One region of the Enterobacter sp. ECC-219 genome, then DNA from elsewhere that is predicted to be linked to it. Evidence: predicted binding sites of a transcription regulator. Region 1 holds the regulator's gene; each other region holds the start of a gene.
What was found. Region 1 encodes CRP, which controls carbon source genes, mostly activating them, when cyclic AMP is high. Its sites were predicted from a motif close to ATGTGANNNNNNTCACAT; they were not measured.

Region 1 (5,456 bases):
GTCATACTCCAGACGCTGCTGACACCTCTGCAACGCAATTTCACACGACTGCAAATAGCGCTGCGCCAGACCCGGCGTCAGCATCGTGTGCTCGCGCGCCAGCGTCGTCATGGCGTTGATATGCTCGACGATAAACTGGCTGTGCGTCACCCACAGCTTCATATCCGCCAGATAATGTGAATTAAAGCCCGGCTCCTGCATCGCCTGATTCAGCGAGTTAAAGAGGGCGTTATGCGCCTGGTTGACCTTCATACGTTCGTAGGCAAGCGGGGAAGGCTGCGGATCGTCGCTCAGGATCAGACGAATGGCCTGCTGATCGGCCTCCAGCGCGTCGTGGGCGTTTTGCCTCAGCAGCCCGCTCTGCCACTGTGGCCACAGCCAGACCATACCGCCAAAGGCGATCAGGCAGCCAATCAGCGTGTCGATCAGGCGGGCAACGATGAACTGTTCGCCGTTAAGCGTAAGCAGTTGCAGGGTATATACCGCCGTTACCGTAAAGCCCACCATCGCCCAGCCGTAGTTTTTGCGAATGATTAGATAGCTCACCAGGGTGATAGCCAGCATGCCCGCCAGGGTATAGCCCTCGGGCACGTGAAAGTGCAGCGTCACGCCTGCAATAATCAGCCCCGCCATCGTGCCGCCCGCCCGGTGCAGAATGCGCACCCGCGTGGCGCCATAGCCGTTCTGGGTGACAAACAGCACGGTCATTAAGATCCAGTAGGGTTTCGGCAGGTGCAGCGCCATGCCCATCAGGCTGGCGATACTGAGCATGACGCTAATTCGTGCGGCGTTGCGCAGGGCGGACGATTTAAGAGAAAGATAGCTTTTGAGCGCCGGCAGCAGCGGCAGACGTTTTTGTTTATCCGCCATCAGGTCGCGGGGATAAAGCGGTCGCTGGGTGCGCAGCACGCGGGCGATGCGGCTGAAGTGCCAGGCGGCAAACTGGCCGACCGGATTTTCCGGGTGCTGACGGGCAATTTTCTCCAGCGCGCCGAGCTGTTTGTCCATGTTAAAGCGCGTGGGGTAGCGGTGATAAAGTATATCGTCAGCCAGCACCCGCAGGCGCGCGGAGACGGTCTGCGCGTTCCAGCGAATCACCGCTTCGGCATGGCTGCGCTCAACCAGCTTTTGCACCTCCTGCGGGTGATGAAGGCTAACGGAGATATGCTCCTGAAGGTCCAGCCCCACCTGGAAGGTACGCAGCAGCCGTTTGTACTCGTGGTTCTTGTTTGCGGCGAGCATATGCAGCTGCTGATAGCACTGGCTTATCAAATCCACCACTTTTTGCTGGCGCGTCAGCAGCGGCGGTAAGGATTTTTCCGGATCGGTATGCTGGGTGAGCAGGGTGTATTTGGCTTCGCAGTAATCCGCAAGCTGCACGTAGAGCAGGCTCAGAGATTCTCGCAGCGGCTGCTCTCGCCATAGCCAGAACCAGAACCAGTTAAACAGCCCGTACCACAGCGTGCCGAGGGCGTAGATCAGCAGCGGCTCCCACACGGGCATATTCCCGGCGAGGCTCAGGGTAAAGATGGCCGCAATGAGTGACGCTGGAAGCAGGCGAGCGTGCAGCGAGCTGATTTCCGCCGTGACGCCGAGGGTCATCGCCAGCACGGTCAGGATCAGTGGCAGGGGAATATCGCGAGCCAGTAACAGCTGCACCGCGAGGCTACAGCCTGCAAACAGGCAGCCACCGATAATCAGGCGTTTGAAAAAGCGCTTATGCGGCGTGTCCAGACCGGCGATGTTGCAGCAGGCGGGCACGAGGGAAAACAGCAGGCCCTGCTGAAGATGACCTAGGAGCAGGCCCACGGCCACAGGAAGACACAACACCAGCGTTTGTCGCAGTGCGTAGTTAACTTCCGGGTGATAGATCAGCCTGCGCCACATGGGGAAAAGAGACAAAAACGGCGTGACACCTCGCGATGGCACGCCGTTTAAGCAGGATTAACGGGTTCCGTAAACCACGATGGTTTTACCGTGGGCGGAGATCAGGTTTTGATCTTCCAGCATTTTCAGAATACGGCCCACTGTTTCACGGGAGCAACCAACGATCTGACCAATTTCCTGACGGGTAATTTTAATTTGCATGCCGTCCGGGTGGGTCATAGCGTCTGGCTGTTTCGCCAGGTTCAGCAGGGTTTGCGCGATACGGCCGGTCACGTCCAGGAAGGCGAGGTTACCCACTTTCTCTGACGTCACCTGCAGACGGCGCGCCATCTGGGAAGAAAGACGCATCAGGATGTCAGGGTTTACCTGAATCAGCTGACGGAATTTCTTGTAAGAAATTTCAGCCACTTCACATGCTGTCTTTGCACGAACCCAGGCGCTACGTTCCTGGCCTTCTTCAAACAGGCCCAGTTCACCGATAAAATCGCCCTGGTTCAGATAAGAAAGGATCATCTCTTTCCCTTCCTCATCTTTGATCAGCACTGCCACCGAGCCTTTGACGATGTAATACAACGTTTCCGCTTTTTCACCCTGGTGAATCAGCGTGCTCTTCGATGGGTACTTATGAATGTGGCAATGAGACAAGAACCATTCGAGAGTCGGGTCTGTTTGCGGTTTGCCAAGCACCATGCGCTGTTATCCTCTGTTATAAGCTGTCACCAGAGTCATCAGATGCATCCGGACTCTGGGGTTGCAATCGAATTCTTACCCATACCCTGGGAAGTCGGCTGTCGTAACGTTTCGCAGCCAGTAAAGTTTGATGTCCTCTGCATACATGTGTAACGTCAATGTATTACTGTAGCATCCTGAGTGTTTTAGCATAGCTTTCGCCGCGTGTCTCCTGGTGTCTCGCTTCAGCATGATGCAGGTCGCCTTCCATTGCGAGAAATGTAACGCACGCGTAATCTGTCACCAAAAATGCAACGTTGGAGTTAATGAATATGCAAGCGCGCGTGAAGTGGGTTGAAGGTTTAACGTTCCTGGGGGAGTCCGCGTCAGGACACCAGATTTTGATGGATGGTAACTCCGGCGATAAAGCGCCGAGCCCAATGGAAATGGTGCTGATGGCGGCAGGTGGATGCAGCGCGATTGACGTGGTGTCGATTCTGCAAAAAGGTCGTCATGACGTAACGGATTGCGAGGTTAAACTCACCTCAGAACGTCGCGAAGAGGCGCCACGCCTGTTCACCCACATTAATCTGCACTTTGTTGTCACCGGGAAAGCGCTGAAAGACGCGGCGGTTTCACGCGCGGTGGACCTGTCTGCGGAGAAGTACTGCTCTGTGGCGCTAATGCTGGAGAAAGCGGTAAAAATTACGCATTCGTATGAAGTGATTGAGGTGTGATTCACGGGGCATCGTGCGTGTTGATGCCCTCACCCTAACCCTCTCCCACGGGGAGAGGGAACATCTTTACGCGATCTGCTTCCCTTCCATCAACCGCTGAACCAGCGGCGTCATGATGAGCTCCATTGCCAGCCCCATTTTTCCACCCGGCACCACTAACGTATTCATGTGCGAAATAAACGAGCCCTGCAGCATCGCCAGCAGCCAGGGGTAATCAATGCCTTCAAGATTGCGGAAGTGGATCACCACAAAGCTCTCGTCCAGCGACGGGATGCTTTTCGCCGCGAACGGATTGGAGGTGTCCACCGTCGGCACGCGCTGGAAGTTAATGTGGGTGCGGGAGAACTGTGGCGTGAGGTAATTGATGTAGTCTTCCATGGAGCGCACCACGGAGTCCATCACCGCCTCGCGCGAATGGCCGCGCTCGCTCATGTCACGCGTTAGCTTCTGGATCCACTCCAGGTTAACGATAGGGACCACCCCGACCAGCAGATCCACGTGGCGCGCCACGTCGTGCTGAGGCGTAACCACGCCGCCGTGCAATCCTTCATAAAATAATACATCGGTGGGTTCCGGCAGCGGTTGCCAGGGGGTAAAGGTGCCTGGTACCTGGTTCCAGGGTACGGCTTCATCGTAGGTGTGAAGATACTTTCGGGACTGCCCGGTACCGCTCTGCCCGTATTCGCGGAAGGTTTGCTCCAGCAGACCGAAATCATTGGCTTCCGGGCCGAAGTAGCTGATGTGTTTACCCAGATCGCGCGCCTTGCGGATCGCCATGTCCATCTCCGGACGCGTATAGCGGTGAAAGCTGTCGCCTTCGACCTCCGCCGAACGGAGATTCAGCTGGGCGAAAATCTTGCGAAAAGCGAGGCTGGTGGTGGTGGTTCCCGCACCACTCGACCCCGTAACGGCAATAATGGGATGTCTGGCAGACATAGCAACTCCCTGACTGAAAAGGTTGGAAGATCAGCCGTGAAACGCGTTGCGGGGCATGATATTGACCGTCTCATGCAGTTCTGACCACACCAGCACCACGTCGCCGCTTTTCAGCTGGCGTTTAACATCGTTGACCTTTTGCTCAAGCGAACGCTCATGTTCACCATAATCGGTGCCTTCGCGTAATACAAAGCTTTCAATCAGATTATCGAGCGTTTCGGGAGCCAGATCTTGCCAGGGAATGATCATTTTGCACCGTCCAGGTAAGGAGTAAGCCAGTCAGGAATACGCGCCTCCAGCCACATTTTCGGGCGGCGCAGCGTGCCGCCGATAAACCCAACGTGGCCGCCATGTTCAGTTAACTGATAGTGAACGTTGTCGGGCAGGAATTCCTGCGCGGGGATCGAGTGGTGATCCATAAACGGGTCATCCTTGGCGTGAATGATCAGCGTCGGCTGCGTGATTTTGCTGAGCAGCGGCATGGCGCTGCACTGACGATAATAGTCAATTGCATCGGCGAAGCCGTGGATTTTCGCAGTGATCAGATCGTCGAACTCGCGAATACGACGCACCTTTTTCAACTGGCGCAGGCTTACCGGCAGGGTATCCGGGTAGGCCTTGAGCTTACGCGCCGCGTTGGCCTTCAGCAGGTTAAGCAGGTAGCGCTGATAGACGCGGGAAAAGCCTTTATCCATATGGTAGCTGCACTGCTCCAGCATAAACGGCGCGGAAACAATCACTGCAGCATTCAGCGGTACGCTGTCGCCCTCTTTGGCCAGCAGGCAGGCGAGCATATTTCCACCCAGCGAATAGCCCACGGCGGCCGTTGGCACGGTGCCAAAGTTGTCCCGCAGCCAGTGTAAGAACCACGTTCCGTCTTCGGTTTCACCCGAGTGATAAATGCGTTTCTGCCGGTTCGGCTCGCCGCTACAGCCGCGAAAATGCATCACCACGCCGAGCCAGCCGCGCGCTTTTGCCGCCTCAATTAACCCATGTGCATACGGGCTGTGCAGGCTCCCCTCGAGACCGTGAAAGACTACCAGCCGCGGCTTATGACGCGCCTGTTCCGGCGCTTCGCTCCAGGCGAGATCCAGAAAATCACCGTCTGGCAGGTCAAGCCGCTGCCAGTGCGGAGTGAACTGAACCTTGCGGCGGATCAGCCGCGGCAGCATGGTCTGCAAATGGGGATTGGCCACGCCGCGCAGGGGCACGAACTCGGTGCTGTCT
Region 2 (5,456 bases), 2.4 Mb from region 1:
TATTCTCATCAGGCTGTTTTTTCGCCACGCCTTTTCTGTGGCGTGGTTATTTTTATTAAGTCAAAGAGGAACTTGTATGAAACGTTTGCCCCTGCTGGCAGCATTACCCTTGCTTTGCGCGTCACTTGCTTCCGCCGCGCCGCTGATGTCCGTCGGCTACTTTAACGGGGGTGGCGATGTCACCGCCGGACCGGGTGGCGATATTAATAAGCTGGACGTTCGCCAGATCACCCATCTGAACTACTCGTTTGGACTTGTTTATAACGACGAGAAAGACGAGACCAACGCCGCGCTGAAAGATCCGACGAAACTGCATCAAATCTGGCTGTCGCCAAAAGTGGCGTCCGATCTGGCCCTCATACCGGCCCTGCGTAAACAAAACCCGAACCTGAAAGTCCTGCTCTCTGTTGGCGGCTGGGGCGCGCGTGGTTTCTCTGGCGCAGCGGCAACCAAAGAGAGTCGCGCGGTGTTTATCCGCTCTGCGCAGGAAATTGTCGACAAATACGGCCTGGATGGGATCGATCTCGACTGGGAGTATCCGGTTAACGGCGCGTGGGGGCTGGTTGCAAGCCAGCCAGCCGATCGGGATAACTTCACCGCCTTGTTGAAAGAGATGCGCGCGGCGTTTGGGCAGAAAAAGCTGGTGACCATTGCGGTGGGCGCGAATGCGGAAAGTCCGAAAAGCTGGGTAGATGTCAAAGCCATCGCGCCCCTGCTCGACTATATCAACCTGATGACCTACGACATGGCGTACGGTACCCAGTATTTCAACGCGAACCTGTATGACTCCAGCGCCTGGCCAACGGTGGCTGCCGCCGATAAATACAGCGTCGATTTTGTGGTGAGCAACTATCTGGCCGCCGGACTTAAGCCGAAGCAGATGAACCTCGGGATCGGTTTTTACGGTCGCGTACCGAAACGTGCGGTTGAACCGGGCATTGACTGGAGCAAGCCGGACGCGCAAAAAAATCCGGTCACCCAGCCCTACTTCGGGCCGCAGGAGATCGGCCTGTTTAAATCGCTCGGCTATGACCTGACCAAAGATACCTACGTGAAGTACAACGATATCGTGAAGAAGCTGCTGAACGATCCGCAGAAGCGTTTTACCGAGCACTGGGACGACCAGGCGAAGGTGCCGTGGCTCTCGGTAAAGGGTTCTGATGGCAACGCGCTGTTTGCGATTTCGTATGAGAACCCGCGTTCCGTCGCGATCAAGGCAGACTACATCAAAGAGAAAGGCCTCGCCGGGGCGATGTTCTGGGAGTACGGGGCTGATGATAACAATCAGTTAGCGAAACAGCTGGCGGAATCACTCGGAATTAAGCACTAAGGTGTATGTGCCGGGTGGCGCTAGCGCTTACCCGGCACACACGGAGAGCGTTATTTGAAAGTCGCAATCGGCTTCGGCGTGATGCCAAAATCTTCCTTAAGCTCGCGCTTGCTCTTCATCACCATCTGACCGTTGGTATCGATAGTCATGTGCTGTGCATCGGTGTTGTTGCGCGCCTGCCACAGCATCACCAACTGCAAACTGTTCTCTTTTTGCTCAGGCGTCAGGGCCACACCGTCGGGCCATTTACCCAGCTCAACGGCGGTCACCAGACGCTGATAAACTTCCGGGGTCATCCCGTTAATCATGTCCTCAATATTCACGATCTCTCCCTTTCAAAGGAATAATTTGCTGAATCGTTTTTTCAACCCTTAATCTGGTCGCCGTTTTCATCGTCGCTGAAGCTCAGAGAAGCTGAGTTTACGCAGAAACGCTCGCCCGTTGGCTGAGGGCCATCCGGGAAAACATGCCCCAGGTGCGCGTCGCAGTTGCCGCAGCGAATTTCCGTGCGCACCATACCGTGCGACGAGTCGGTCAGATAGCGGATTGCCTCATCGCTCACCGGCTCGTAAAAGCTCGGCCAGCCGCAGCCAGAGTCGTATTTCGTTTGTGAATTAAACAGCGGGGCATCGCAGACCAGACAGTGGTAAACGCCGTCTCGCTTGTTATGCAGTAAACGCCCGGTAAATGGCGGCTCCGTTCCGTGATTCTGCGTCACGTAAAACTGCATTTCTGTGAGGTTTTTTTTCAAATCGTCAGGGTTACGTTGGTTCGACATATGCTTACATCTCGCTGTAGAAACAGACATCTTTTAACCCCGATTCTAACAAAACATTAACACCCTTGCGTGCACTTTTGTTCTAAACTTATGTGTCGCGAAAAGGCGGTCAGGCAATTGTGATCATGTTCACATTTTTATCCTGCGAGGACTTTAAAATTCCGGGCGCAGCCCCCATGTGGTTGCAAGCTCAAAGGGAAAGTGAGGCGAGTCAGTCGCACAAACGTTAGTCACAGGATTGATTTGTCGCAATGATTGACACGATTCCGCTTGACGCTGCGTAAGGTTTTTGTAATTTTACAGGCAACCTTTTATTCACTAACAAATAGCTGGTGGAATATATGACTATCAAAGTAGGTATCAACGGTTTTGGCCGTATCGGCCGTATTGTTTTCCGTGCTGCTCAGAAACGTTCTGACATCGAAATCGTTGGTATCAACGATCTCCTGGACGCTGAATACATGGCGTACATGCTGAAGTACGACTCAACTCACGGTCGTTTCGACGGCACCGTTGAAGTGAAAGACGGCCACCTGGTTGTTAACGGTAAAACCATCCGCGTTACTGCTGAGAAAGACCCAGCTAACCTGAAATGGAACGAAATCGGTGTTGACGTTGTTGCTGAAGCAACCGGTATCTTCCTGACCGACGAAACTGCACGTAAACACATCACTGCGGGTGCGAAGAAAGTTGTTCTGACCGGTCCTTCCAAAGACAACACCCCAATGTTCGTTCGTGGTGCAAACTTCGAAACTTACGCTGGCCAGGACATCGTTTCTAACGCATCCTGCACCACCAACTGCCTGGCACCGCTGGCTAAAGTTATCAACGACAACTTCGGCATCATCGAAGGTCTGATGACTACCGTTCACGCTACCACCGCTACTCAGAAAACCGTTGATGGCCCGTCTCACAAAGACTGGCGCGGCGGCCGTGGCGCGGCTCAGAACATCATCCCATCCTCTACCGGTGCTGCTAAAGCTGTAGGTAAAGTACTGCCAGAACTGAATGGCAAACTGACTGGTATGGCGTTCCGCGTTCCAACTCCTAACGTATCCGTTGTTGACCTGACTGTTCGTCTGGAAAAAGCTGCTTCTTATGAAGAAATTAAGAAAGCAATCAAAGCTGCTTCCGAAGGCGCAATGAAAGGCGTTCTGGGCTACACCGAAGACGACGTTGTATCTACCGATTTCAACGGCGAAGTGTGCACTTCCGTGTTCGATGCTAAAGCAGGTATCGCACTGAACGACAACTTCGTGAAACTGGTTTCATGGTACGACAACGAAACTGGCTACTCTAACAAAGTACTGGACCTGATCGCTCACATCTCCAAATAAGTTGAGATGAGTGCTTGATCCAAAAAGGCGACTTCGGTCGCCTTTTTTATTGTTTTTTAGACAGAGGATTGCTTAATGATTAATAAAATTTTTGCACTTCCGGTAGTCGAACAACTTACCCCTGTGCTCTCCCGCCGTCAGATTGACGGTGCCGACGTTATCGTCGTTGACCATCCCCGCGTTAAAGCGTCCGTGGCTCTGAACGGCGCTCACCTGCTCTCCTGGAAACCGGAAGGCGAAGCCGAAGGTTTGTGGCTGAGCGATGCGACCTCCTTCAAAAAAGGGGCGGCTATTCGCGGTGGCGTACCGATCTGCTGGCCGTGGTTTGGCCCGTCTGCACAGCCGGGTTTGCCTTCTCACGGTTTTGCCCGCAACCAGCAGTGGACGCTGAAAGCGCATAACGAAGACGATAACGGCGCCGTGCTGACCTTTGAGCTGCAGGCAAATGACGAGACCCGCGCCCTGTGGCCGCACGAGTTCACCCTGTATGCCCGCTTCAAGCTGGGTAAAACCTGCGAAATTGAGCTGGAAGCCCACGGCGAGTTCGACACCACCTCGGCCCTGCATACCTACTTCAACGTGGGTGATATCAGCGCAGTGAAGGTAAGCGGCCTTGGCGATACCTTTATCGATAAAGTGGATAACGCCAAAGAAGGCAAACTGAGCGACGGCGTTCAGGCGTTCCCTGACCGTACCGACCGCGTCTATCTGCATCCGGAAGCATGCAGCGTGATCCACGACGGTGCCCTGAACCGCAGCATTGAGGTGGTCCATCACCATCACAGCAACGTGGTGGGCTGGAACCCGGGTCCTGCTCTGTCTGTAAGCATGGCCGACGTGCCTGACGACGGTTATAAAACGTTCGTCTGCGTGGAAACGGCCTGCGTGACCACCCCGCAGAAAGCGAGTGAAGAAAAGCCGTCTCGTTTAGGACAGACGATTAAGATTGTTAAGCATTAAGACAGTCCCCCCTAAACCTAGCCCTCTCCATATTACTAGGCCGGGGACATAATGAACGCTTTTTAACATCTTTTACTATTGGTGATCGGCTGTTTCTCCAAGTCGATCATCCCCACTTTCGTGCTGTACCGCCACATTTCATAACAGCCAACATTCTGCATCTCCTTCAGCCCGACCCGTTTTCCCCCGTACATATTTCCTGCCTTCGGGCTGAGTGCTTTCATCCTCAGCTTACCGCTGATATCGACTTTCCTAACCATCCTCCCTTCATCGTATTCAGATGGAGCTGTAGTGCCATTATATTGCCGGATAGAAGGTGATACACCGCAAGGATGCTGCCATTTTCAGCGCCTCGCGCGGGCGCACAATGTTGTAGACCGTCCGTCAGCGGTCGAAGGCGCGGCGCAGTTTACCACCCTCCACAAACCACTAGCCTGCAGCAAGGCTGCGGTGAAAACGCTCCAGTTTGTCCTGCGTCTACGGATGATAAGGCCGGGAGTGGCCCCACGGACAACGTGGAGCATCAGCCAAAGCTCCAGTGCTGCTCTGGTAACGGTGGTGCCTCCCCTGCATCGTTGTCCATCGTCATCCGGTCCGGCTAGGCCGTAGCATTCAAACACGCTGACCTACGGCACGGCCCCACGGGGTTCATCGTTACAGTGCCTCGGGCACAGGGAAAAACGGGAGTTGTCATCCAGCAGGGTAAGCGAATAGCAGCGGCCAACAATGGCCCTTAAAATACATCTGCCAGAAACGCTTTGGCGCATCGTGTTCGTAGCAGCCCGTACCGGGAATGCCAGGCGAAACGTCCGGCAGCAAGCCATCATATTATGGGCGGTACTAAAAGCCTGAAGGGTCTTTTTGAGCCCATGACGGAAACCACTTCTAGCCGCTGGCAGGTGAAATACCGTAGTGACGGCAGAGGGAACGGATGTTCGTCCCGTCCTGCGAGGCGAACAAAACAAACTCGGTACGTAATGACATGGTATCTCTCGCATCCCAGGGCATAAGTGACTCCATAAACGGGTTCTTATGTCTCAGTTGTAAGTGT
Region 3 (5,456 bases), 210 kb from region 1:
CGCATCGGCCGTGGCCGCGCACCAACGGGTGAGCCAGCGGCAGCGGCGGAAATGACCAAGTGGTTTAATACCAACTATCACTATATGGTGCCGGAGTTCGTCAAAGGCCAGCAGTTTAAGCTGACCTGGACGCAGCTTCTGGAGGAGGTGGATGAAGCGCTGGCGCTGGGACACCAGGTGAAGCCCGTATTGCTGGGGCCGGTAACCTACCTGTGGCTGGGTAAAGTGAAGGGCGAGCAGTTTGACCGCCTCAGCCTGCTGAACGATATTCTTCCGGTCTATAAGCAGGTGCTGATTGAGCTGGGCAAGCGCGGTATCCAGTGGGTGCAAATCGACGAGCCTGCGCTGGTGCTGGAGCTTCCCCAAGTTTGGCTCGATGCCTTCAAACCGGCGTATGACGTGCTCGCCGGACAGGTAAAACTCCTGCTCACCACCTATTTCGAAGGCGTGACGCCGAACCTGAAGACCATTACCGCGCTGCCGGTTCAGGGCCTTCACGTTGACCTGGTTCACGGTAAGGACGATGTGGTGGAACTGCACAAGCGCCTGCCCGCAGACTGGCTGCTCTCCGCCGGTCTGGTCAACGGCCGTAACGTCTGGCGCGCCGATCTGACCGAAAAATACGCACAGATTAAAGACATCGTCGGCAAACGTGAGCTGTGGGTTGCATCCTCTTGCTCGCTGCTGCACAGCCCAATCGATCTCAGCGTGGAGACCCGCCTCGACCCTGAAGTGAAAAGCTGGTTTGCCTTCGCCCTGCAAAAATGCGAAGAGCTAACACTGCTGCGCGACGCGCTGAACAGCGGCGACACGGCGGCGATCACCGACTGGAGCGCTCCGATCCAGGCGCGTCGTCACTCGTCCCGCGTGCACAACCCGGCGGTGGAAAAACGTCTGGCGGCCATCACCGCCCAGGATAGCCAGCGCCAGAGCCCGTATGAGGTACGTGCCGAAGCCCAGCGCGCCCGCTTCAATCTTCCTGCGTGGCCGACCACGACGATCGGCTCCTTCCCACAGACTACGGAGATCCGCGGCCTGCGTCTGGACTTCAAAAAGGGCAATCTGGATGCGAACCACTACCACACCGGCATCGCGGAACACATCAAGCAGGCGATTATTGAGCAGGAGCGCCTGGGGCTGGACGTGCTGGTGCACGGCGAAGCCGAGCGTAACGATATGGTGGAATACTTCGGTGAACACCTGGACGGCTTCGTCTTTACCCAAAACGGCTGGGTGCAGAGCTACGGCTCCCGCTGCGTGAAGCCGCCGGTGGTCATCGGTGACGTCAGCCGTCCGGAACCGATCACGGTTGAGTGGGCGAAGTACGCGCAGTCCCTGACCGACAAGCCGGTGAAAGGCATGCTCACCGGCCCGGTTACCATTCTCTGCTGGTCGTTCCCGCGTGAAGACGTGACCCGTGAAACCATTGCCAAACAGATTGCGCTGGCGCTGCGTGATGAAGTGGCGGATCTGGAAGCGGCGGGGATTGGCATCATCCAGATTGACGAACCGGCGCTGCGCGAGGGTTTACCGCTGCGCCGCAGCGACTGGGATGCTTACCTGCAGTGGGGCGTGGAAGCGTTCCGCATCAACGCTGCGGTGGCTAAGGACGACACCCAGATCCACACCCACATGTGTTACTGCGAATTTAACGACATCATGGATTCGATTGCCGCGCTGGACGCTGACGTGATCACCATCGAGACCTCGCGTTCAGACATGGAGCTGCTGGAGTCGTTTGAAGAGTTCGACTATCCGAATGAAATCGGGCCGGGCGTGTACGACATTCATTCTCCGAACGTCCCGAGCGTGGAGTGGATTGAAGCCCTGCTGAAAAAAGCGGCCCAGCGCATCCCTGCAGAGCGCCTGTGGGTGAACCCGGACTGCGGACTGAAAACTCGCGGCTGGCCAGAGACGCGCGCGGCGCTCGCCAACATGGTGAAGGCGGCGCAGAATTTGCGTCAGGCGTAGGTGCTGGATTGCCCGGTAAGGCGTAGCCGCCACCGGGCTTTTTTGTTATTACGCCTTCTTACCGCCGTACTGGCTAAACCACGCCAGCATCCGCTGCCAGCCATCTTTAGCCGATTCAGCGTGATAGCTCGGACGATAATCCGCGTTAAACGCATGCCCGGCATCCGGATACACCACGATCTCCGCCTTCGCATTGGCCGCACGGAGCGCATGGCGCATGGTCTCTACCGAATCCAGCGAAATACCGGTGTCCTGTCCACCGTAAAGCCCTAACACGGGGGCATTTAACTCGGTGGCGATATCCACGGGATGTTTCGGTGAATTCAGCGTTTTTTCACCCACCAGTTTGCCGTACCAGGCGACAGCGGCTTTGAGCTGCGGGTTATGCGCGGCATACAGCCAGCTAATGCGTCCGCCCCAGCAGAAACCGGTGACCAGCAGACGATGCGGATCGCCGCCGTTGCGCGCCCCCCAGCTGGCGACGTGATCGAGATCGGCCAGCACCTGCGCGTCCGGGACTTTGCTGACCAGGTTGCTGAGCAATGTTGGAATATCGCTGTAGTCGTTCGGATCGCCCTGACGGAAGTAGAGCTCTGGCGCAACGGCCAGATACCCTTCCAGCGCCAGCCGGCGGCAGAGGTCGCGAATGTGTTCGTGAACACCAAATATCTCCTGAATCACAATCACGATGGGCAGCGGGCCGTCTGCCGATTTTGGCCGTGCGTGATAAGCAGGCATATTCTCCCCCTGCGAGGGAATGGAGGTCTCACCCGCGGTAATTGCCGCTTCTGGCGTCGACACGATGGTTGAAGCATGTGGGGCCGCAGCAGGTGCAAAACCGGTTTTTTCAGTCATGGCATTCTCCGTACCAATGAGTTAGCGCAAAGGTAAATATAGACACCAGGTTAACAACTCACAGTGCCTTAAACGGTCTATCTTTTGTGCAGCACCTGGCGATATAACTTGTTAATGTGATGCAAATCACTTTTTTATGGAAATTCAATGTAATCATTTTCATTCATGGTGAGGTGCGTCACGAAAATATGCTTACTGCTTCTGTAAAGTACCGTTTTACTTCTTCTGACTAACCGACCCACAGAGGAGTCACCTATGTCTAAGTCTGATGTTTTTCATCTCGGCCTCACTAAAAACGATTTACAAGGGGCTACGCTCGCTATCGTCCCTGGCGATCCGGAGCGTGTGGAAAAGATCGCCGCGCTGATGGATAAGCCGGTCAAACTGGCTGCCCATCGTGAATTCACCACCTGGCGCGCAGAGCTGGATGGCAAAGCGGTGATTGTGTGCTCTACCGGTATCGGTGGCCCGTCTACCTCGATTGCGGTTGAAGAGCTGGCGCAACTGGGCATTCGTACTTTCCTGCGTATCGGTACCACCGGCGCTATTCAGCCGCACATCAACGTCGGCGACGTGCTGGTGACGACCGCGTCCGTGCGTCTGGACGGCGCAAGCCTGCACTTTGCGCCGATGGAATTCCCGGCAGTGGCTGATTTCGAGTGCACCACCGCGCTGGTTGAAGCGGCGAAATCCGTGGGCGCAACCACTCACGTGGGTGTAACCGCCTCTTCCGATACCTTCTACCCGGGCCAGGAGCGTTACGACACCTTCTCTGGCCGCGTTGTAAGCCGCTTCAAAGGCTCAATGGAAGAGTGGCAGTCTATGGGCGTGATGAACTACGAAATGGAATCCGCAACGCTGCTGACCATGTGCGCAAGCCAGGGTCTGCGTGCCGGTATGGTGGCGGGCGTTATCGTCAACCGTACCCAGCAGGAGATCCCGAACGCCGAAACCATGAAGCAGACCGAAAGTCATGCGGTGAAAATCGTGGTTGAAGCGGCTCGCCGCCTGATCTAGTTCTCCTCTCTGAGATAAAAGGCCGACGAGTTCGGCCTTTATTTTTTGCGTAGCGCCTCGCAGGAAAACCCTTTCAAACTGGACGTTTATACAGCACAATCTTATTTTGTGCGGGTAATACGTTGATGCAGGGGGCATTGTGGATATCTCAATCCTGATTTATGCGGTGATTGCGCTGGCGGGCGTAGGGATAGGCTGGCTGATTTCCAGTTACCAGCATGCGCAGCAGAAAGCCGAGCAGTTGGCTGAGCGGGAAGAGATCGTCGCCGAGCTTAGCGCGGCAAAACAACAGGTTGCGCTGAGCGACCACTGGCGCGACGAGTGCGAGCTGCTCAATAACGAACTGCGTAACCTGCGTGATATCAACACCTCGCTGGAGGCCGATCTTCGCGAAGTGACTACCCGCCTTGAGTCCACTCAGTTGCACGCCGAAGACAAAATCCGCCAGATGATCAACAGTGAGCAGCGCCTCAGCGAGCAGTTTGAGAACCTCGCTAACCGCATTTTCGAGCACAGCAACCGCCGCGTTGACGAACAGAATCGCCAGAGCCTGAACAGCCTCCTGACGCCGCTGCGCGAACAGCTGGACGGCTTTCGCCGTCAGGTGCAGGACAGCTTTGGTCAGGAAGCCCGCGAGCGCCACACGCTGGCCCATGAGATTCGCAATCTTCAGCAGCTGAATGCGCAGATGGCACAGGAGGCGGTCAACCTGACGCGGGCGCTGAAAGGCGATAACAAAACTCAGGGTAACTGGGGGGAAGTGGTACTTACCCGCGTGCTGGAAGCCTCCGGCCTGCGGGAAGGATATGAATACGAAACGCAGGTAAGTATCGAAAACGACGCCCGCTCGCGCATGCAGCCGGATGTGATTGTGCGGCTGCCACAGGGCAAAGATGTGGTCATTGACGCCAAAATGACGCTGGTGGCTTATGAGCGTTACTTCAATGCCGAAGATGACTACACACGCGAATCGGCGCTGCAGGAGCACATTGCTTCCGTGCGTAACCATATTCGCCTGCTGGGCAGAAAGGATTATCAGCAGCTGTCGGGGCTGCGCTCGCTGGACTACGTGCTGATGTTTATCCCGGTCGAACCCGCGTTTTTGCTGGCGCTCGACAGACAGCCTGAGCTTATCACCGAAGCGCTGAAAAATAACATTATGCTGGTCAGCCCCACCACGCTGTTAGTGGCCTTGCGGACCATTGCCAACCTGTGGCGCTATGAGCATCAGAGCCGCAATGCCCAGCAGATTGCCGATCGCGCCAGCAAGCTGTACGACAAAATGCGTCTGTTCGTGGACGATATGTCTTCCGTCGGACAAAGCCTGGACCGTGCGCAGGATAACTACCGCCAGGCGATGAAAAAGCTCTCCTCGGGGCGTGGCAACCTGCTTGCGCAGGCTGAAGCATTCCGCAGCCTGGGGGTGGAGGTTAAACGCGAGATTAATCCGGAATTGGTCGAACAGGCGACAGCGCAGGACGAAGAGTTCCGTCTGCGTGAGGGCAGGGATGAACAAAATACCCTCAACCAGGACAACGATTTAGCGGCGGGTTTATCGCCAGATGAACAGCCGGCGCGTTTCTTTCGCGGTGGTTGAATCGTAGGGCAATTGC
Region 4 (5,456 bases), 1.5 Mb from region 1:
ATTCCAAATCCCACGCCTGCTGCGGCCAGGGGCATTGCCAGCATTCCTGCGCCAATCGTCGTTCCGGCGACGATAAAAATACTTCCCAGGGTTCTGTTTTTCACGCTTTCCTCTACAACGATGGTGAATCGCGACAAATTCTGCGGCGCAGAGTAAGGGAAAAGCGGTAATTCGTCAAATCACCGTTACAAGTCGTGTAATGATTATTTTACACCCGGCTAACCCTCCGATCCTTTATGGGGTGATGCCTACTTCATAAGGGCAATATTACGGCGCGAAATTCAGGCGTAACGTAAACACCTTGTACAAATAATAAAATAAAGTGAGGGTTTTTATGGCGGGGGAGAATCTATTTACCGCGGCATGGAGCCGGGGAGGCAATCTGTTATGCCACGGTCACTGGATTATCAGCTGGCAGAATCAGCCCCTGACGCTGCCGGAGTCCCGACGCGAAAAAGACATGGGCACGTGGGCAATTTATTCGATTATCGATCCCGAGGATGAGGCGTTCGCCCAGGGACTACAGGAAGATGAGTGGATTATTGAGAACGTCGACTGGCTAACCGACCTGTTTTTCGAGGCGGGTATTCCGCTGGAGACGGCGAATTACCGCAATTTTTACCAGGCCGTGAATCCTCACGACTGGCGCTGCACCAGCTGCGCGGGGTGTATGTAAATTAACGCGGCGCCGGAAACCGGCGCCGCGCTGATATTAATTCTGCGTATCGAGAGTCGAAAGTTCTTTATCAATAAAGTAAAGTCCTTCGCCGGATTTACCCACCAGCGATAATTTATCCAGCACCGATTTAAACAGCTTCTCTTCTTCGTGCTGTTCAGCGACGTACCACTGCAGGAAATTAAAGGTTGGATAATCCTGGCCGATCATTGCCGCATGAACCAGTTCGTTAATTTTCTGAGTGATCAGCTGTTCGTGCTCATAGGTGGCGCGGAACAGTTCGTCGAGAGAATTGTACTCGGCAAAAGGCGATGCCACGTTCTCGATGCGCGGCAGGCTACCCGTATCGGTCAGATAATCGAACAGGCGCTGCATGTGGGTCATCTCTTCCTGAGCGTGACGACGCAGAAACGCTGCCGCCCCTTCGAAGCTGTGATAGCTGCACCAGGCGCTCATCTGCTGGTAGAGAAGGGATGAATAGAGCTCAAGGTTCATTTGCGCATTGAGCTTGTCGATCATTTCAGTTTTCAGCATGGTGGCGCTCCGGATTATTATTACGGGTTCATAATGAGCGACACTATAATTTGTTATTTAATTATTTGCAAAAAGTAAAATTAAATATTTATTAGTTCAAAATACGAATGGGAATAAAACGCATTGGCGATATTTATCTTTATTAATGCGAATTATTTTTGTTCTTAGTTAAATAAAGCGCCAGCACGCGCTGGCAGCTTTGATTAATACCAGGGGTTATTTGACTTAGGGTTAACGGCATACCCCATGCATTTATACTGAATGGTCACGCTCTCGTTCAGGCACAAAGAGCCGCTTGTCAGGGTACAGGTTTTGACGGGCTGTCCGTAGGCGGAGGCGGTGGCATACCCCATGTTCTGGCAGGCTTTTACCGCGGTTCCGTTATTAACATATTCGTCGGACCAGGCGTTTTGCAGCACTGCCTGGCCGTAGTCGAGGCGGACAATGCCGTTCGGGGCATCGAGGCTGCTGATTTCCGCCTGACGGTTAACGCTGCACCCTGCGAGCAGCAGGATAGCGCCGGCTACGATGACTCTTTTCATGGTTCGCTCTGAGTGGATGGAAATACGTTATCGTACCCGCAGATGCCCGCCGCAATCCCCCGAATAGCCGGACAATCTCTCTTCTCTCTTTGCAACGGACGACGTGAGGCGCTTTTGTCACAGATCTGTGAGCGCGCATTTATTTTTTTAAAACTATATTTCATTTACTTTGAAAGTGCGTTTGTTTGATAGTAGGGTAAATTATGAAAAGGTATCCATAGCGGGTTCGCCCGCAGCGCATCCCGGAGAGAGAGATAATGAAAATTGCACTGATGATGGAAAACAGCCAGGCGGCCAAAAACGCGGTGATACTGAAAGAGCTGAAAACGGTAGCTGATGAAAAAGGGTTTCCGGTATATAACGTCGGTATGAGCGACGAAAACGATCATCACCTGACCTACATCCACCTGGGCATTATGGCGAGTATTTTGCTGAATGCGAAAGCGGTAGATTTCGTGGTCACCGGATGCGGCACCGGGCAGGGGGCGCTGATGTCGTTAAACATCCACCCTGGCGTGATTTGCGGCTACTGCATCGATCCCGCAGACGCTTTCCTCTTTGCGCAAATCAACAACGGCAATGCGCTTTCGCTGCCGTTTGCCAAAGGTTTTGGCTGGGGGGCGGAGCTGAACGTTCGCTTTATCTTTGAAAAAGCATTCACCGGCCGCAAAGGGGAGGGTTATCCGCCAGAGCGTAAAGAGCCGCAGGTGCGTAACGCCGGTATTCTGAACCAGGTGAAAGCGGCCGTAGTGAAAGATAACTATCTGGACTCGCTGCGCGCCATCGATCCTGAGCTGGTAAAGACCGCTGTTTCCGGCCCGCGTTTCCAGCAGTGCTTCTTCGAAAATTGCCAGGATAAGGCGATCGAAGATTTTGTTCGCGGTATCGTGGGTTAACGATCTCTTCGAGAGTTAAATTGTGATGCGCATCACAAAAATATTGATTTTTGTGACCGTGGTCATATTATAGGCACATTGACGACAGCGTTGTATAACACGTTAATGGAGCATCACAATGAAACTGCGCAAAATCCTGAAAAGTATGTGGGCCAACTACTGCCGCACCTTTAAAGACGTGCCGCCAGGCGCCATGTTCTGACAGAAAAACCTGCTTCGGCGGGTTTTTTTATGTCTTGCGGCGATGAAGGGAAGATGTCAGGGGCCACGTTTTGATACTATGGCGGCCTTTGAATAAGGAGAAAGCCCCATGTCACAAAACCTGAGCGCCGATCAGGAACTGGTATCTGACGTTGTCGCCTGTCAGCTGGTTATCAAGCAAATTCTTGATGTTATGGACGTTATTGCGCCGGTTGAAGTGCGCGAGAAGATGTCCACTCAGCTGAAAAATATCGATTTTGCCAGCCATCCTGCTGCTGCCGATCCGGTTACGCTTCGCGCGATCCAGAAAGCCATCGCGCTCATAGAGCTGCGCTTCACGCCGCAGGGCGAGTCTCATTAAACCTGCGCACGGGCGACCGCGCGTGTCGCCCGTTGATGCGGTTAAAAGAAGGTTTGCACCAGCAGGTAGCTCGCCGCGCAGGCGCAGCTTACGCCAATTAACCCTGGCAGAATAAAGCTATGGTTAATAATGAACTTGCCGATGCGGGTCGTCCCCGAGCGGTCAAAGCCGATGCAGGCTAAATCGCTGGGGTAGGTCGGCAGGACAAAATAGCCGTATGACGCCGGAAAGAAGGCGATCAGCATTTTCGGATCGATGCCCAGCATCAACCCCATCGGCGCCACGGCCGTCAGGGCCGCGGCCTGGCTGTTCACCAGCTTCGACACCAGGAAAAGCACGATGGCATACGTCCACGGATGGCTTTTCACAACGCCTTCCAGCGCCAGCTTTAACTCGTCGAGATGCGCCTGGAAAAAGGTATCACTCATCCACGCCACCCCGAACACCGAGAAGATCGCCACCATGCCGGCCTTGAATACCGCGCCGTTTGAGATAGCGGAGGCATTGACCTTGCAGACCATCAGCATCACGGCCCCGGCAATGAGCATCATCATCTGAATGACAAGGTTCATCGACAGAGCCGTCATTTTGCCTTTCAGCTCGAAGGCGGGGCGCAGTTCAGGGAAGGCCCCGAGCAGAACCACCACCGCAATACCGGCAAAGAAAATCCATGTCGACCAGTAGGCCTGCTTCGGAAAACGCTGGTTCATCAACGTCTCCGTGCCGCCATAGATAAACTCGCGCTGCCTGGGATCTTTTAGTTTTTCCTGAAACTCGATGTCGTCAGCCAAATCTTTCCCGCGGCGTAAACTCCACAGGGCCGCAATTGTCACCCCGAAAAGTGAAGCGGGAACCGACACGGCGAGAATTTCCAGGATCCCCCAGGCGTGACCTATCCCATGCTGCGCGGCCAGGATGGAGACCAGCGACACGACGGCGACGGAAACCGGAGACGCGGTGATCGCCATCTGAGATGCCACCGATGCCACCGCCATTGGGCGTTCCGGTCGGATCCCTTTTTTAAGCGCGATATCCGCAATGATGGGAAACATGGTATAGACCACGTGCCCTGTGCCGCACAGAAAGGTCAGCATCCAGGTGGTAAAAGGGGCAAGTAGCGTGATGTGCTGTGGGTGTTTGCGCAGCAGGCGTTCAGCAAACTGCATCATGACGTTAAGGCCACCCGCCGTCTGCAGGGTGGCGGCGCAGCCAATCACCGCAAGAATGGTTAACATGACGTCAACCGGCGGCTTGCCGGGCTGAAGTCCAAAGACAAAACACAAAATAAAAAGGCCAATCCCGCTGATTAACCCAAGCCCCATGCCGCCGAAACGTGTACCCGTCAGCAGGCAGAGGAGAATGACAACAAACTCAATAGTGATCATGCTGCTCCCTCGTCAATGATTATGTAATTAAATAAATCATTACATTTTGTAAGGCTAATCATTGGGAGCGAGATCTGATTTGTTAAAATTCAGCAAAAGCAGAGGGTTGGTGAAAGGGGAGGGGAACCTGCCCCCCAGAATCAGGGAAAGGGCAGGTTAAAACGCTTAGTGATGCTGCACCGCCACCAGGTCGAGCAGGTGGCGGTCGGCCTGTTCCGGGCATAAACCTGCCTGTCGGGCATTATGGATCTCATCCACCAGCGTTTTCAGCAGCATACCGTCCTGCTGCTGTTCTTTGTCCATATCGCGTAAAAATTTAAGGGTGGTAATGTCATGCTGTGCTCTGGCTTCATCGGCCAGCCTGTTGAGCGTCGTGCAGCGTTGCTCATGCTCTTCCAGCGTTTTCTGAAACAGTTCTTCCAGAGAAGAGTAATTTTCGTTGATCCCATCGAGGGCTTTAACTACCGGGTTAGCCCCTGCGGCCTTCAGGAAGTTAAAGACGCGCATCATATGGGTGACGTTGCTTTGTGCCTGTGAGCGAAAGAACGTGGCAGAGCCCGTGAGGCTTTTCTCAGAACACCATGCGCTTAAGTGAAGGTGCAGATTCGAGGCGTAGAACTCAAGGTTCATCTGCGCGTTAAGTTTTTGCATCATCGTTTGGGTAGCCATACTCATATCCTTATAGACTGTGGGACGTGATGTCCGCTGCTTAACCTGACAGCCAGGCAAATGCGAAGAAAAACAGAAATGCAATTTCTGCAGTAACTGAAGTCGATCGAAAATTCACTTCCTGTGTTCGATATAAATAAGCATACCTTTGTCTTATGATTAAGAAAACTCTTAATTAGGCTGTGTTTACCA

Region 2: msrB (peptide-methionine (R)-S-oxide reductase MsrB) is a predicted target of CRP. The motif match lies at 2,226-2,243, and genes of this name have one in related genera.
Region 3: udp (uridine phosphorylase) is a predicted target of CRP. The motif match lies at 2,941-2,958, and genes of this name have one in related genera.
Region 4: azuC (stress response protein AzuC) is a predicted target of CRP. The motif match lies at 2,669-2,686, and genes of this name have one in related genera.

What each region holds. Positions count from the first base shown of each region.
Region 1 covers NZ_CP143680.1:207,495-212,950, reverse strand. Annotated here, with positions in the region: gene V1603_RS01155 (YccS/YhfK family putative transporter) at 1-1,887, opposite strand, end outside; gene crp (cAMP-activated global transcriptional regulator CRP) at 1,945-2,577, opposite strand; gene V1603_RS01145 (OsmC family protein) at 2,889-3,293, shown strand; gene V1603_RS01140 (phosphoribulokinase) at 3,360-4,229, opposite strand; gene V1603_RS01135 (YheU family protein) at 4,260-4,478, opposite strand; gene V1603_RS01130 (hydrolase) at 4,475-5,456, opposite strand, start outside.
Region 2 covers NZ_CP143680.1:2,634,845-2,640,300, reverse strand. Annotated here, with positions in the region: gene V1603_RS12510 (glycoside hydrolase family 18 protein) at 77-1,330, shown strand; gene V1603_RS12505 (YeaC family protein) at 1,381-1,653, opposite strand; gene msrB (peptide-methionine (R)-S-oxide reductase MsrB) at 1,695-2,108, opposite strand; gene gapA (glyceraldehyde-3-phosphate dehydrogenase) at 2,450-3,445, shown strand; gene V1603_RS12490 (D-hexose-6-phosphate mutarotase) at 3,521-4,405, shown strand; partial or broken gene V1603_RS12485 (IS481 family transposase) at 4,468-5,425, opposite strand.
Region 3 covers NZ_CP143680.1:417,353-422,808, reverse strand. Annotated here, with positions in the region: gene metE (5-methyltetrahydropteroyltriglutamate--homocysteine S-methyltransferase) at 1-1,971, shown strand, start outside; gene V1603_RS01995 (dienelactone hydrolase family protein) at 2,020-2,826, opposite strand; gene udp (uridine phosphorylase) at 3,082-3,843, shown strand; gene rmuC (DNA recombination protein RmuC) at 3,983-5,440, shown strand.
Region 4 covers NZ_CP143680.1:3,707,191-3,712,646, reverse strand. Annotated here, with positions in the region: gene tyrP (tyrosine transporter TyrP) at 1-104, opposite strand, end outside; gene V1603_RS17620 (hypothetical protein) at 335-676, shown strand; gene ftnA (non-heme ferritin) at 713-1,210, opposite strand; gene yecR (YecR family lipoprotein) at 1,414-1,752, opposite strand; gene V1603_RS17605 (RpiB/LacA/LacB family sugar-phosphate isomerase) at 2,010-2,648, shown strand; gene azuC (stress response protein AzuC) at 2,767-2,850, shown strand; gene V1603_RS17595 (DUF2766 family protein) at 2,959-3,210, shown strand; gene V1603_RS17590 (anaerobic C4-dicarboxylate transporter) at 3,252-4,595, opposite strand; gene V1603_RS17585 (non-heme ferritin-like protein) at 4,761-5,264, opposite strand.